DNA from 3 places in the Faecousia intestinalis genome. Region 1 is predicted to be linked to each of the others. Evidence: predicted binding sites of a transcription regulator. Region 1 holds the regulator's gene; each other region holds the start of a gene.
The links. The regulator NrdR, encoded in region 1, represses ribonucleotide reductase genes. The targets are predictions, from matches to a motif close to CACNANATNTNGTG.
Positions count from the first base shown of each region.

Region 2: the regulator NrdR is predicted to act here: its motif matches at 2,880-2,893, upstream of WMO66_RS07060 (anaerobic ribonucleoside triphosphate reductase).
Region 3: the regulator NrdR is predicted to act here: its motif matches at 2,957-2,970, upstream of nrdD (anaerobic ribonucleoside-triphosphate reductase).

Region 1 is NZ_JBBMFF010000158.1:9,373-13,669, reverse strand. It holds gene WMO66_RS04140 (radical SAM protein) at 1-370, opposite strand, end outside; gene WMO66_RS04135 (hypothetical protein) at 357-1,211, opposite strand; gene WMO66_RS04130 (hypothetical protein) at 1,218-1,472, opposite strand; gene nrdR (transcriptional regulator NrdR) at 1,680-2,135, opposite strand; gene WMO66_RS04120 (DUF6514 family protein) at 2,209-2,472, opposite strand; gene murI (glutamate racemase) at 2,641-3,432, opposite strand; gene WMO66_RS04110 (TetR/AcrR family transcriptional regulator) at 3,612-4,244, shown strand.
Region 2 is NZ_JBBMFF010000205.1:60,863-65,159, forward strand. It holds gene nrdG (anaerobic ribonucleoside-triphosphate reductase activating protein) at 47-538, opposite strand; gene WMO66_RS07060 (anaerobic ribonucleoside triphosphate reductase) at 538-2,862, opposite strand; gene WMO66_RS07065 (DUF378 domain-containing protein) at 3,077-3,289, shown strand; gene WMO66_RS07070 (hypothetical protein) at 3,365-4,297, opposite strand, start outside.
Region 3 is NZ_JBBMFF010000240.1:1,250-5,546, reverse strand. It holds gene WMO66_RS10120 (YfhO family protein) at 1-1,994, opposite strand, end outside; gene WMO66_RS10115 (pyridoxamine kinase) at 1,981-2,820, opposite strand; gene nrdD (anaerobic ribonucleoside-triphosphate reductase) at 3,110-4,297, shown strand, end outside.

The DNA of each region.
Region 1 (4,297 bases):
GGGCCACGCGGGCCTCATCCAGCAGGGTGCCGTTGGAGTTGATGGAGATGAGGAAGCCCATCGTGCTCAGCCGCTCGTAAAGCGGCCAGAAGTCCTGCCACAGGAACGGCTCGCCGCCGGTCAGCAGCAGGTAGAGCATGCCTGCGTCGCGCGCCTGCTCGGCGATGGACAGCCACTGGATCAGCCCGACGGGCGGACGCGGCGAGGCGGCGACCTCGGCGGGCGTCTTACGCACATAGCACATCTTGCAGGCGAGGTTGCACACCGGCGAAAGCTCAAAGGTACCGCTCAGCGGCGTGAGTGTGCGGCTGGCGCGGTCAAAAAGATACTGTGTCAGGCGTGGTTCAACATAGCGTTCAGGCTGTTTCATGTTCCAACTCCGCTTTCAGGCAGTCGACCGCGGCGCGGTCAGGCGTACAGGTCAGGGCGTAGACGGGAACGTCCAGCGCCGCCAGCAGGTCGCAGACCCGCGCGACATAGCGGTCGTCCCATAGGTTGACGGTCATTCCCGCATACAGGCCGCGGAACGCGGCGGCGGGGGAGAGGCGGCGCAGCGAGCACGCGCTGCCCTGCGACAGCAGGACGATGGCGCGCACGGGGCGGCTCTCGTTTACAAAGCAGTTCGAGGACCCGGCGTATGGCGAGCCGAAGGCCGTCCACACGCCGTCCATGCGGCGCAGCACGGTGCGGTCGCCGTTAAGGAGCTCCGCGCCCTCATAGCGCTGCCAGAGGTCCGCCTGCGTGGACTTGCCGATGCCGGATACGCCGGAGAACAGCAGCCCGCCGTAGCGCGTGGAGACGAACGAGGCGTGCAGGATCATGGCGTCCCGCTGCAGCAGCAGGGCCTCGAGGGCAATGTGGGAGAAGCAGTTGGCCGTCTCGGAGAAAAAGCCCCGGTCGGCCTCCAGATATTCGATGGTTTCGCGCCCGTCCTGCTCCAAATGGCCGACGGCGTAGGGCCGGTCGCCCTCACGCCGGTCGTGGAAGACGCGAAAAAAGCCGTCCTCCGTTCGGAAGACGGCAAAGGCATAATTTCGCAGAAGCTCGCGGCCGCGGACCTCGGGCAGAGCCTGCACGGGCAGCAGCGAGACAGTCAGGGGTGCTTCGCCGGGCGCACAGAGGAAGGGCTGGAAGCCGCGCGTGACCTCCGGCCGGAACGGCATCAGCAGGCGGATCTCACAGCCTGCGATGGAGAAAGAGATCGATTCCACAGAGAGTCAGGACTGGAAAATTTTCGGCATATCAGCACCGTTGGTATAGCAATAGTTTGGAACAATAAAATCGCATTTGGTGACATGAGGTTCTGTCTCAGCAAAACCGTTTACAAAGTCTGCACCATCGCCATCATAATTATCCTTGATAATTTTACATTGTATAGGATCACCACTACCGATCTGGTAATCACACATTGCAATATGCTCTGCCAGCGCAAAATTCTCGTAATTTACCTTGGGCTTCTGATACTGCTTCATCTGGAATTCCCCCTTCAGAATGCGAACGGCGGCGCGAATGCGCAGGAGAGGCGCGTCAAAGGACAAACCGCCGGATTTTCTTTAATTACCGTAATCATAGCGCAGAGAACGCGTTTTGTCAACGTTTTTTTGCAGAAAATGCAACTTTTCCCGCGGCTTCGTCCGGAATTTCCATATGTTTCCAGATAAGGCAGCAAGTTCTGCGCCTCACTTTTCCTCGAGAATTTTGTTCAGCTCGCGCATGAAGCTGTTGATATCCTTGAACTGGCGGTAAACCGAGGCAAAGCGGACATAGGCGACCTCGTCGAGCGGCTTGAGCCGCTCCATGACCAGCTCGCCGATCTGGCCGGTGCTGACCTCGCGCTCGAGGGAGTTCTGCAGGATCTGCTCGATGTCCAGCGCGGCCGTCTCCAGCGCGGCCAGACTGACCGGGCGCTTTTCGCACGCGCGGAGCATGCCGTTGAGGATTTTATTGCGGTCAAAGGACTGGCGGCTGCCGTCCTTCTTCACCACCACGATGGGCAGGCTCTCGACGGTCTCATAGGTCGTGAAGCGCCGCTGGCACTGCAGGCATTCGCGGCGGCGGCGGATGCTCAGGCCGTCGTCCGAGTGGCGGGAATCGACGACCTTGCTCTCGGGATAGCTGCAATAGGGACATTTCATGGCAATTTTCCCCTTTTGTTTCGTTTCTTTTAGTTTATCAAATCCTGTCAAATTTGTCCATTGCTTTTTTGCGTCAGCGGGACAGAAGCTCCTCCAGCACGTCCCGCACGGCGCAGGGCGTGACCGTCCCGCGGTGCAGTGTGCGGCCGAGCCGCAGCACCTCGCGCGGCGTGGGCGAGAGCTCCGGCAGGCAGGCGCGGCATCGCTCCTGCCCGCGGCGCATGCGGACCTCCAGCCCGAAGCGCCCGCCCGAGCGCAGCAGATAATAGTCCAGCCGGGCGCGGTGTCCGTCCGCGCAGCGCACCCCGGCGCGGCCGATCAGCGTTCTGTGTTTCATGGGACCACCTCCGGTTCCTATTGAACCACAGAACCGACCTGCGCGCTACGGTGAAATTTCTGCATATTCCGACAACGAAAGGAAGAAATCAGTCGAAAACTTCGCTTTTCCTTTCATTATTCGACAACGGGCAGAAAAACACCGGACGAAAAGTTGGAGAACAAGTCGCTATTTGTCGAAACTTTCCCGCCCGGGGAAGATCGGCGCGTGCAGCAGCTGCCGCGACAGCGCCAGAATGGCGGGGGAATCCAGGCTGTTTTCGATCGTCACGCTGCCCTCGCCCTGCTGCACCAGCAGCCCCGCGTCCAGCAGGCGGCGCTTTGTCTCGCGCGCCGTGCCCGCGCTGCCGTCCAGCAGCTCGACGTCCGGCCCCACCACACGGCGGATGGCCCCGGCGGCGAAGGGAAAGTGGGTGCAGCCCAGCACAAGGGCGTCCGGCCCGGCGGCAAGCACCGGGGCAAGCCGCGCAGCAAGGCAGCGCTCCAGTGCGGGACCGGTCAGCTCACCGCGCTCGACGAACTCCACCAGCTCCGGGCAGGGGCATTTCAAAATATGGCAGTTCTCGGCGCAGCGCTGCAGCAGGGCGGCAAATTTCTCCTCGCGGAGCGTGGCCTCCGTGGCCAGTACGCCGATGCAGCCGCCGGGATGGCGCGAAACGGCCAGCTTGAGCGCAGGCTCAATGCCGATGATGACCCGATCCGGCCAGCGGGCGCGCAGCGCACCGATGGCGGCGGATGTCGCTGTGTTGCAGGCCACGACAAGGGCCTTTGCGCCCCGGTCAAACAGGCGCTCGGCATGGGCGAGCGTCAGAGAACGAATTTCTGCGGTCGGGCGCGTGCCATAGGGCGCGTTGGCCGAGTCGCCGAAGTAGAGAAAATGCTCGCTCGGCATCTGCGCGACCAGCTCCCGCAGGACGCTCAGTCCGCCGACACCGGAATCAAATACGGCAATGGGGCCCATACGACCGCCTCCTTTCCAACTGTCCAGCTTCTTATTATACACCTTTTCTGCCGAAAAAGCAAATTCCGGGCAGGGAAAATGCAGCGGTGCGGCGAACCTCTGCAAAATTGTGCTTGACAAGTGACCGATTGGTTACTATAATATAAATGTGACCGAACGGTTACGAAAGGGGAGCGTACATGGCAGGCAATACCAGAGAGCGCATTCTGGAGGTCTCACTGGAGCTGTTCGCGCAGAGTGGATATCTGGGGACCTCTATGAGCGACATCGCAAAGCAGCTCGGCATCACAAAGGGCGCTTTGTATAAGCACTATCGCAGCAAGCAGGAAATTCTGGACCGGATCGTGGAGCGGATGAACGAAATGGACTATGCCCGCGCAGCGGAATATGAGATGCCGGAGACGGAGCCGGACGGCTTTGCGGAGGCCTATCTCCATACGCCGGTCGGCAAGATCCGCGCCTACAGCGAGGCGCAGTTCGACCACTGGACGAAGGAGCCGTTTGCCGCGAATTTCCGCCGGATGCTGACGCTGGAGCAATACCGCGAGCCGAAGCTCGCGCAGCTGTATCAGGACTATCTGGCGGGCGGGCCGCTGCAGTATATGGCGGCGATCTTCCGCAGGCTGGCGGATTCGGACGAGGCCGCCATGCAGCTGGCACTGGAGTTTTACGGGCCGATGTTCCTGCTCTACAGCGTCTATGACGGCGCGGCGCAGAAGGAGACCGTCACGGACCTGCTGCGGCAGCACATTGACCGGTTCATCGCGCGCATCGAGGCGGAAAAAAGCCTGACGGCCGAAAAAACCTCTTGAAAAGGGCAAGAAGCGGATTATAATATAGCTAACGAACGTTAGTTAGTGAGGCG
Region 2 (4,297 bases), on a different contig from region 1:
TCCCGAACATAAAAGCTGCTGCAGCGATTGTGCTGCAGCAGCTTTTTTATTCCGTTAGTAGGGTGAGCTTCCCGGTTCTGCGGGTCGCGTTCAGGTCGATGAGGCGCTGGTTTTGGCTTCCGCGCCAGCGGAGCTCCAGTGAGCGCTCCGCCTCGACATACGGTCCGTCCACGAGCACATCGGCAGCCGCCAGCAGCCGCAGGCGCGCCGGGTCTGACTCCTGCACGAGCGCCTCATAGCGCCAGCCCGTGTAGACCCAGACATTGCCGCCCAGCGCGTGCACGGCCTCTGCCAGCGCAGCGCACTCCGCTGCCTGCTCCATCGGCTCCCCGCCGGAGAGCGTCAGGCCGTCGAGCAGCGGGTCTGCAGTATAGCGAGCCAGCAGCGCCGTTGTTGTTTCCTCGCGGCCGCCTGCCGGGTCGTGCGTCTGCGGATTGTGGCAGCCGGGGCAGCGGTGCGGGCAGCCCTGCGTGAACACGGTCAGCCGCAGGCCCGGTCCGTCCACGATAGACTCGGAGACCGTTCCGGCAATGCGCATCAGTCCGTCACCCCGTGCTTGACACGGTCGCGCTCCTCGGCGCGCTTGCCGTTGTTGAAGCGGTCGAGCGTGCCCACAAGATAGCCCGTGATGCGGCGGATACGCTCAAACGGCTGGTCCGGCGTCTCGCGGCGGCCGCAGCGCGGGCAGGTATCGCCAATGATGCCGTTAAAGCCGCAGACCGGGTCGCGGTCGACCGGGTGGTTGATGGAGCCGTAGCCGATACCGCACTGGCCCATAAAGCGCACGACCTTCTCGAATGCGGGCAGATTCTGCAGCGGATCGCCGTCCATTTCAATGTAGGAGATATGGCCGCCGTTCGTCAGCGCATGATAGGGTGCCTCGATGCGGAGCTTGTCAAAGGCCGAGATCGGATAATACACCGGCACATGGAAGCTGTTCGTGTAATACTCACGGTCCGTTACGCCGGGGATCACGCCGAAGCGCTTGGCATCCATCCGGACGAAGCGGCCGGAGAGGCCCTCCGCCGGGGTGGCAAGGCAGGAGAAGTTCAGGCCGCGGGCCGCCGACTCTCGGTCGGCACGGTCGCGGATGCGGCCGATGATCTCAAGTCCGAGTGCCTGCGCCTCGGCGCTTTCACCGTGGTGCGCGCCGGTCAGCGCCTTCAGGCACTCGGCAAGGCCGATGAAGCCGATGGAGAGCGTGCCGTGCTTGAGCACCTCGCGCACCTCATCGTCCGGGCCGAGCTTTTCGGAGTCCAGCCAGACGCCCTGCCCCATCAGGAAGGGGAAATTGCGCACGCGGCGGCGGCTCTGGATCTCGAGCCGCTCGAGCAGCTGGCCGACGACAAGGTCGAGCATCTCATCAAGGCTGCGGAAAAAGGCCTCGCGGTCGCCGCGTGCCAGAATGGCGAGCCGCGGCAGATTGATGGACGTGAAGGAAAGGTTGCCGCGCCGCGCCGTGACCTCGCGGGAGGGATCGTAGGCATTCGCCACCACACGCGTGCGGCAGCCCATATAGGCGATCTCCGTTTCGGGATGGCCCTCTTTGTAATATTGCAGGTTGAACGGGGCATCCTGGAACGAGAAGTTCGGGAACAGGCGCTTGGCGCTGCAGCGGCAGGCCAGCCGGAACAGGTCGTAGTTTGGCTCACCCTCGTTGAGATTCACGCCGTTTTTCACACGGAAGATCTGAATGGGGAAGATCGGCGTCTCACCGCTGCCAAGCCCGGCCTCCGTGGCGAGCAGCAGGTTTTTCATCACAAGGCGGCCCTCCGGCGAGGTATCCATGCCATAGTTGATGGAGGAAAACGGCGTCTGCGAGCCGGAGCGGGACTCCATGGTGTTCAGATTGTGGATAAGCGATTCCATGGCCTGATACGTCGCGCGGTCCGTCTCCTCTGCGGCGCGGCGGGCAGCGAATTCCTGCGCGCGGCGGATATCGCCCTCCACGCAGCCGAAGGCAGCCTTGAGCTGCGCCGCCTCGGCATCGTCATAGGCCTTTTGCCCGGCAAGCGCCGGAGTCAGGCCCTTTTCGGCCAGTGAAGCCGCAAAGCCCCGGAGCTGGGCATCCGTCGGCGTCACGCCGCACAGCAGCTCCAGCGCACGGCTGAGGTTCTGGCGGTAGCAGGCGCGGTACGTCTTGGCGACGCCCTCGGCCATGGCATAGTCAAAATTCACGATGCTCTGGCCGCCGTGCTGGTCATTCTGGTTCGACTGGATGGCAATGCAGGCCAGCGACGCATACGACGCGATGCCCTGCGGCTCGCGGATATGGCCGAGGCCGGTGGAAAAGCCGCCGTGGAACAGCGAAAGCAGGTCGATCTGGCAGCACGTTGTCGTCAGGGCGTAAAAATCAAGATCGTGGATGTGGATATCGCCGCGCTCATGCGCCGTGGCATACTCCGGCTTCATCAGGAAGGACTCGGAGAACTGCTTGGCGGCCTCGGAGCCGTAGCGCAGCATGGTACCCATGGCGGTGTCGCCGTCGATGTTGGCGTTTTCGCGCTTGATGTCCGAATCGGCGGCATCCTTGAACGTGATCTCCTCAAATTTGCGCATCAGGCTGGAATTCACCTGCCGCGCGCGGCTGCGCTCCTCGCGGTAGAGGATGTAGGCCTTGGCTGTGCGGCCGTAGCCCTCCTGCATCAGCACCTGCTCCACAAGGTCCTGCACATGCTCGACCTCCGGCTCGCAGCCCTCCAGCTCGAGCATGGTCTCCACCTTGCGGGCAAGCGCGTCGGAGACGTCCTCCATGCCGGTCTGCCCGACACCGAGGAATGAACGCCAGATCGCGTTCCGGATCTTTTCTGTATGAAATTCTACGAGACGCCCGTCCCGCTTGCGGATCATTTTCTGCGTCATGACTGTCTCCTCTCGCACACAAGATATGGTAGTACCGCGCAGGCACAAAACGCATATATCGTACTGCAAGTTCCGGTGTCTGTCAAGCGCGGCCCGGCTGAAATAGTGCACAAAAAAATCGGGGCCGTTTTCGGCAGACCCGCGATTTTCCGTATAATCTACGCACCGGGTGTGCATACTATCCACAGCATATGACAACAGGAGGGAAATCAAGATGGACATGCTTGCGCTGATTCTGAGCATCATCGGCTCGATCAACTGGGGGCTGGTCGGCATTTTCAAATTCGATCTGGTCGCCTGGATCTTCGGCGGCCAGACGGCCGTCGTCAGCCGCATCATCTACACGATCGTCGGCCTCGCGGGACTGTGGTGCATCTCGCTGCTGTTCCGCCGCCGCCCGCTGCGCGCCGCAGAGGACGATGCATAACCAGCAGAAAAACTGCACAAAGGCAGACTGCCGGACCGAGCCGCAATGGCCCGCCGGCAGTCTGTTTTTTTCGTTCTACCAGAGTAGTGCGGCCGCGACCGTCGGGACTACGAGAATGCCCGCCGCGATGAGCATCGTCTGGATGGTGCTGCGCGTTTTGCGCGACAGCAGCAGGATGACCGCCGCACCGCCTGCGCCGAGCAGCACATGCATGAGCGCGCGCAGCCCCAGAACGGTCCGGATGCGCCAGCCCGCTGGCACGCCGCTCAGCAGGGGCAGGCTGTTTGCCTGTGCGCCCCACTCCGGCAGTCCGTAGGCCCCGCGGACGGCAAGCAGGCGCGGCAGGAAGGCCGCAGTCACCATCAGGAGCACCAGCACCGCCGTGAGCAGCAGCTTGCGCCGCAGCACGCGCCCGTTCGCCCCGGCCGCCGTCTGCAGAACGGCAACGCCCGTCTCCTGCTCCATGGCAAACACGGCGGACAGCGCGACCGTCAGGAAGAAGAACAGCTTCGCAAGGTCCAGCAGGTCCTTCTGCACACCAAAGTAGCCTAGCAGGACGTTATAGCCCGTCTCATAGACATAGGACTGCCCCGGCTGCAGCTGCTCATACTGCTGCTTTGCCTTCTCAAAGCCGTCCTGCGCCCGCAGGGCCGAGAGAACGTCGCGCGCCATGAACTGCAGCGCATCCTCGTTGCCCTCCGTGATGCGGGCATAGTCCGCAAGCTCGTTCTGCAGCTCCGCAAAGCGGGCCGTCTCCGAGGCAAGATAAGCGTTCTTTTCCGGCGTCGGCTCGCCTGCCAGCTTTTCGGAATACGCGCGGTAGAACCATTCGTCCGCATTGAAATAGGCCCGAAAATCGCGATAAGATCCGATCTGCACCAGCACGAACACCGCAAGCACCAGCAGCGCCCCGCCCGTGAGCAGAAGCTTCCGCGCCTCATAGGCCAGCAGCACCGTGTGCCGCAGGCGCGGCAGCGGCAGGCCCCGGCGCTGGCGCACCGGCTGGAC
Region 3 (4,297 bases), on a different contig from region 1:
TCCGGCGCTTCGAGCGTGTCATATTTCAGGTGGGTGTAGAGCGCGTCGTCCAGCCCCGTTGCCATGCGGAACATTTCCTCCTGCTCCTTGATGGGGTTATAGACGTTCTGCTCCGCCACAAAGCTGCCCAGCGCACTGTCCGCCACAAAGCCGAGGCCGAGATAGGCGCGGTTCTGCAGCAGCAGGACATTGCCGGACTGCGCGGCGACGGTCGTGTAGGACGTGTCGCGCTGCTGGCCGTCGCGGTCGATGAGGTATTCGAGGCCGCACATCAGATTCGTGAACGGGCTGCTCTCATAATAGAGGTAGCGGTTGCTCGCGGGCCACGAGGCCAGACCGAGCGAACGGCTGAAGCGGTTGAAGCGGACGTTTGCCGACGAGGTGAAGATGGAAATACCGCGGTAGCCGTTGAGCGCAGCGTCGTTGAGCGTCTGGTAGGACGTGACCTCCACGCGGCCGCTGCCCTCGGGTACGGCCTGCAGGACGGCCTGCACATCCTCAGACTCGCGCGGATAGGACGAGCGGGACGTGAGCGAGACCTTTGCCACGCCCATGGCGATGCTGCAGACCATTTCTGCCCCGATGACGGCAAACAGCAGCGCCATGCTGAGGAGCTGCCGCCTGCGCTCCGGGCGATACAGCACGAGCGCAAGGCATACAATGGCCAGCGCCAGCGCGCTCAGGAGCATCCGGCGCATGCTGCCCTCCAGCCCCAGCCCGCACAGGATAATGCCGAGGCAGACGGGGAGGATGACGAACAGATATCGCTTGCGGAAGCAGTCCAGCAGTGTCCACGCACGGTAGGCCATGACGATGAGCACAAAGCTGAACAGGAAGCTGAAGCGATAGGGGAGCATATTGGGGAAATGCCCGCCGTGCCAGTAATAATCCAGCGTGCGGAACAGGAAGCTCAGCAGGAAGAAGGCGAGAAGACCGACGCTCAGGAGCTTTTCCCGCAGGCGGACCTTTTTGCAGCACAGGAAGAACACGGCCAGCACCACAGCGGCAAAGCCGCAGTAGACGTTCGGCAGGCCCTCCATCTTCGTCGGCTCCGTCGAGGTGAGCAGGTTGGCCAGCACGCGCCGCGCGCCGTAGGCGAGGCCGGGCAGCGTTTGCTCCTTCAGCAGGTCCAGCGTGCTCTGGCCCTCCGCGGCCTTGCCGGAGGCGTCCTCTGCGATGTTCAGCGCCAGCAGCTCCGGCGCTTCGTTTCCGGCGGAGTGGGTGTTCTGCAGGCCGTAGAGCGTCGGCAGCAGCAGAACGGCTGCCATGCCGACGCCGAGCAGCGTGCACAGCGCGATGCGGCAGAAGCGGCGGAAGAAGCTCTTCCAGCCGTCCCAGCGGCAGATGCACCAGACAAAAAAGCTCAGCCCGACAAAGATGCAGCAGAAAAACGAAAGATAGTAGTTGCACAGCAGCGAGAGTGCCAGCGCCAGCGTATACAGGCGGAAGCGGCCCTCGCGCAGCAGGCTGACCATGCCCGCCAGCATCAGCGGCAGGAGGGCCAGCGCATCGAGCCAGATGATGTTCCAATAGTAGCCCGCCACAAAGGAGCACAGGGCGTACATCATGGAAAACGGCACGAGCGCAGGCTCGTTCCGGCGGAACGTCGTCCGCAGGAAGACGGCGAAGAACAGACCGGCCAGTCCGATCTTCGTCAGAACGAGCAGCGCGAAGAATTCCCGCAGCAGCGACGCCGGGACCAGCACGGACAACAGGTACAGGGGACTGGAGAGATAGTAGGCATACAGCGGCAGGTAGCCGATGCCCATGCCTGCCTCGCGCAGGTACTGCAGCGAGCCGCCGGAGCGGAGCTTTTCCCGGAACGAGACGAAGAAGGGGTAATACTGATGCCACATGTCGTGCGCCAGCACCTGCCGGTCGCCGAACGGCCACAGGCCGCCGAGCACGAAGCACAGCAGCATCACGCCGAACGGCACGAAGAACGACAGGACGAGATAGCGGCGCTTCCGCCGCGTGCGGTCAATTTTCTGCATGGGAGGGCCTCCTTTGCGCCATGCGGCGGAGAAGTTGGGGGATGGTCGCTTCGAAGCTCACGCCGTACCAGCGGGCGTCCGGTTCGCGCCGGGTCTCGGCGATGGTGTCCGCAACGTAGGCGGAGGCCAGCTCCATGGCATCGTGTACGCTCCAGCCGAGCGTCAGCGCGCCTGCGCAGGTGCTGGCGAACAGGTCGCCCGTGCCGTAGAACACGGCGGGAACATATGGCGCGCTGCACTGCGACACCGAGCCCGCGGCATCCATGCACGCCACGCCGACGCGGCCCGGCTCCGTCCGGACGCCGGTCAGGATGGCCGTGCGCGCCCCGAGCGCGAGCAGCCGCTCCAGGAGCGTGCGGATGTAGCTGTCGTCATGCGTCTCACGGTATTCCAGCCCGGTCAGCAGGCAGGCCTCCGTGATGTTCGGCGTGATGAGGTCAGCCTGCGCGCAGAGCGTGCGGAGTACGGCGGGAAAGTCCGGCTCCAGCCCGGCATACAGCGCGCCGTGGTCGGCCATGACAGGGTCCACGAGCCGCATGGCAGGGAAGCGCGTGAAGAAGTCGAGCGCCTGATCCACCTGAGCCCTGCCGCCGAGATAGCCGGTGTAGATCATGTCGAACTGCAGGCCGAGCTGCTGCCAGTGGTCCGCGACCGACGTGAGCGAGAGCGGCTCATAGCGGAAGCCCTCGAAGGCGGTGTGCGCCGAGAGGACGGCCGTCGGCAGCACGGCGCATTCCAGCCCCATGGCGGAGAGCACCGGCAGCGCAACGGTCAGCGAGCATTTTCCGATGCAGGACAGGTCCTGCATGGTGACGATTCGTTTCATAATCATGACTCCAGAGCGTAAGTTCATATTCATTATAACGCGCTTTTGCCGGAAAGGAAAGCCCTGCTGCGAAAAAAGGCATTCCGGCCCGTTAAAAAGTTTTTTGGAAAATCTTGTGGTTAGGACTTGAAATAACCACAAGATATAGTATAATAGGGGTGCGTGAACGACGACCGGATGCTGCACTGCCTCAAAAAAATGCGCAGCGGGAAACGGCTGGGATCGTTCTGAAAGGATCGAGAATTCGGAGTAACACAGAGAAACGGGCAAAGCCTAGGGAGAGAATACCATGAAGATCATCAAGAGAAACGGAGCGGAAGAGACGTTCCGCATCGAAAAAATCATCGTGGCCATCACAAAGGCCAACAATGCGGCCGAGGAGGCCGAGCGCCTGACGCCGCTGCAGATCGACCGCATCGCGCAGGCCGTCGAGATCCGCTGCGAGGAAATGAACCGCAGCCTGTCCGTCGAGGAGATCCAGGATCTCGTCGAGGACCAGATCATGGCGCACGGGGCCTTCGAGGTCGCCAAGCGCTATATCACCTATCGCTATACCCGCAGCCTTGTCCGCCAGTCCAACACGACGGACGACCGCATCCTGTCCCTCATCGAATGCAACAACGAGGAGGTTAAGCAGGAGAACGCCAACAAGAATCCGACCATCAACGCCGTGCAGCGCGACTATATGGCGGGCGAGGTCTCGAAGGACATCACGCGCCGCATCCTGCTGCCGCGCGACATCGTCGAGGCGCATGAGGCCGGTATCATCCACTTCCACGATGCGGATTACTATGCCCAGCATATGCACAACTGCGACCTCGTCAATCTCGAGGACATGCTGCAGAACGGCACGGTCATCTCCGGCACGCTCATCGAAAAGCCGCATTCCTTCTCTACGGCCTGCAACATCGCCACGCAGATCATCGCGCAGATCGCCTCGAACCAGTATGGCGGTCAGTCCATCTCTCTGACGCATCTGGCCCCGTTCGTGGACGTCAGCCGCCGGAAGATCCGCGAGAGTGTGGTGCGCGAGATCCGTGAGCTCGGGGCCGAGGCCGCGGAGGAGCGTATTTCCAAGATCGTCGAGGAGCGCCTGCGCGAGGAGATCAAGCGCGGCGTGCAGACCATCCAGTATCAGGTCGTCACGCTCATGACGACGAACGGCCAGGCGCCGTTCATCACGGTGTTCATGTACCTCGGTGAGGCGCGCAATCCGCAGGAGAAGCACGATCTTGCCATCATCATCGAGGAGACGCTCCGTCAGCGCTATCAGGGCGTGAAGAACGAAAAGGGCGTGTGGATCACCCCGGCCTTCCCGAAGCTCATCTATGTGCTCGAGGAGGACAACATCCACGAGGATTCGAAGTATTTCTACCTGACGCGGCTGGCTGCGGAGTGCACGGCGCGCCGCATGGTGCCGGACTATATCTCCGAGAAGAAAATGCGCGAGCTCAAGCTCTCGAAGGGCGAGACGCCG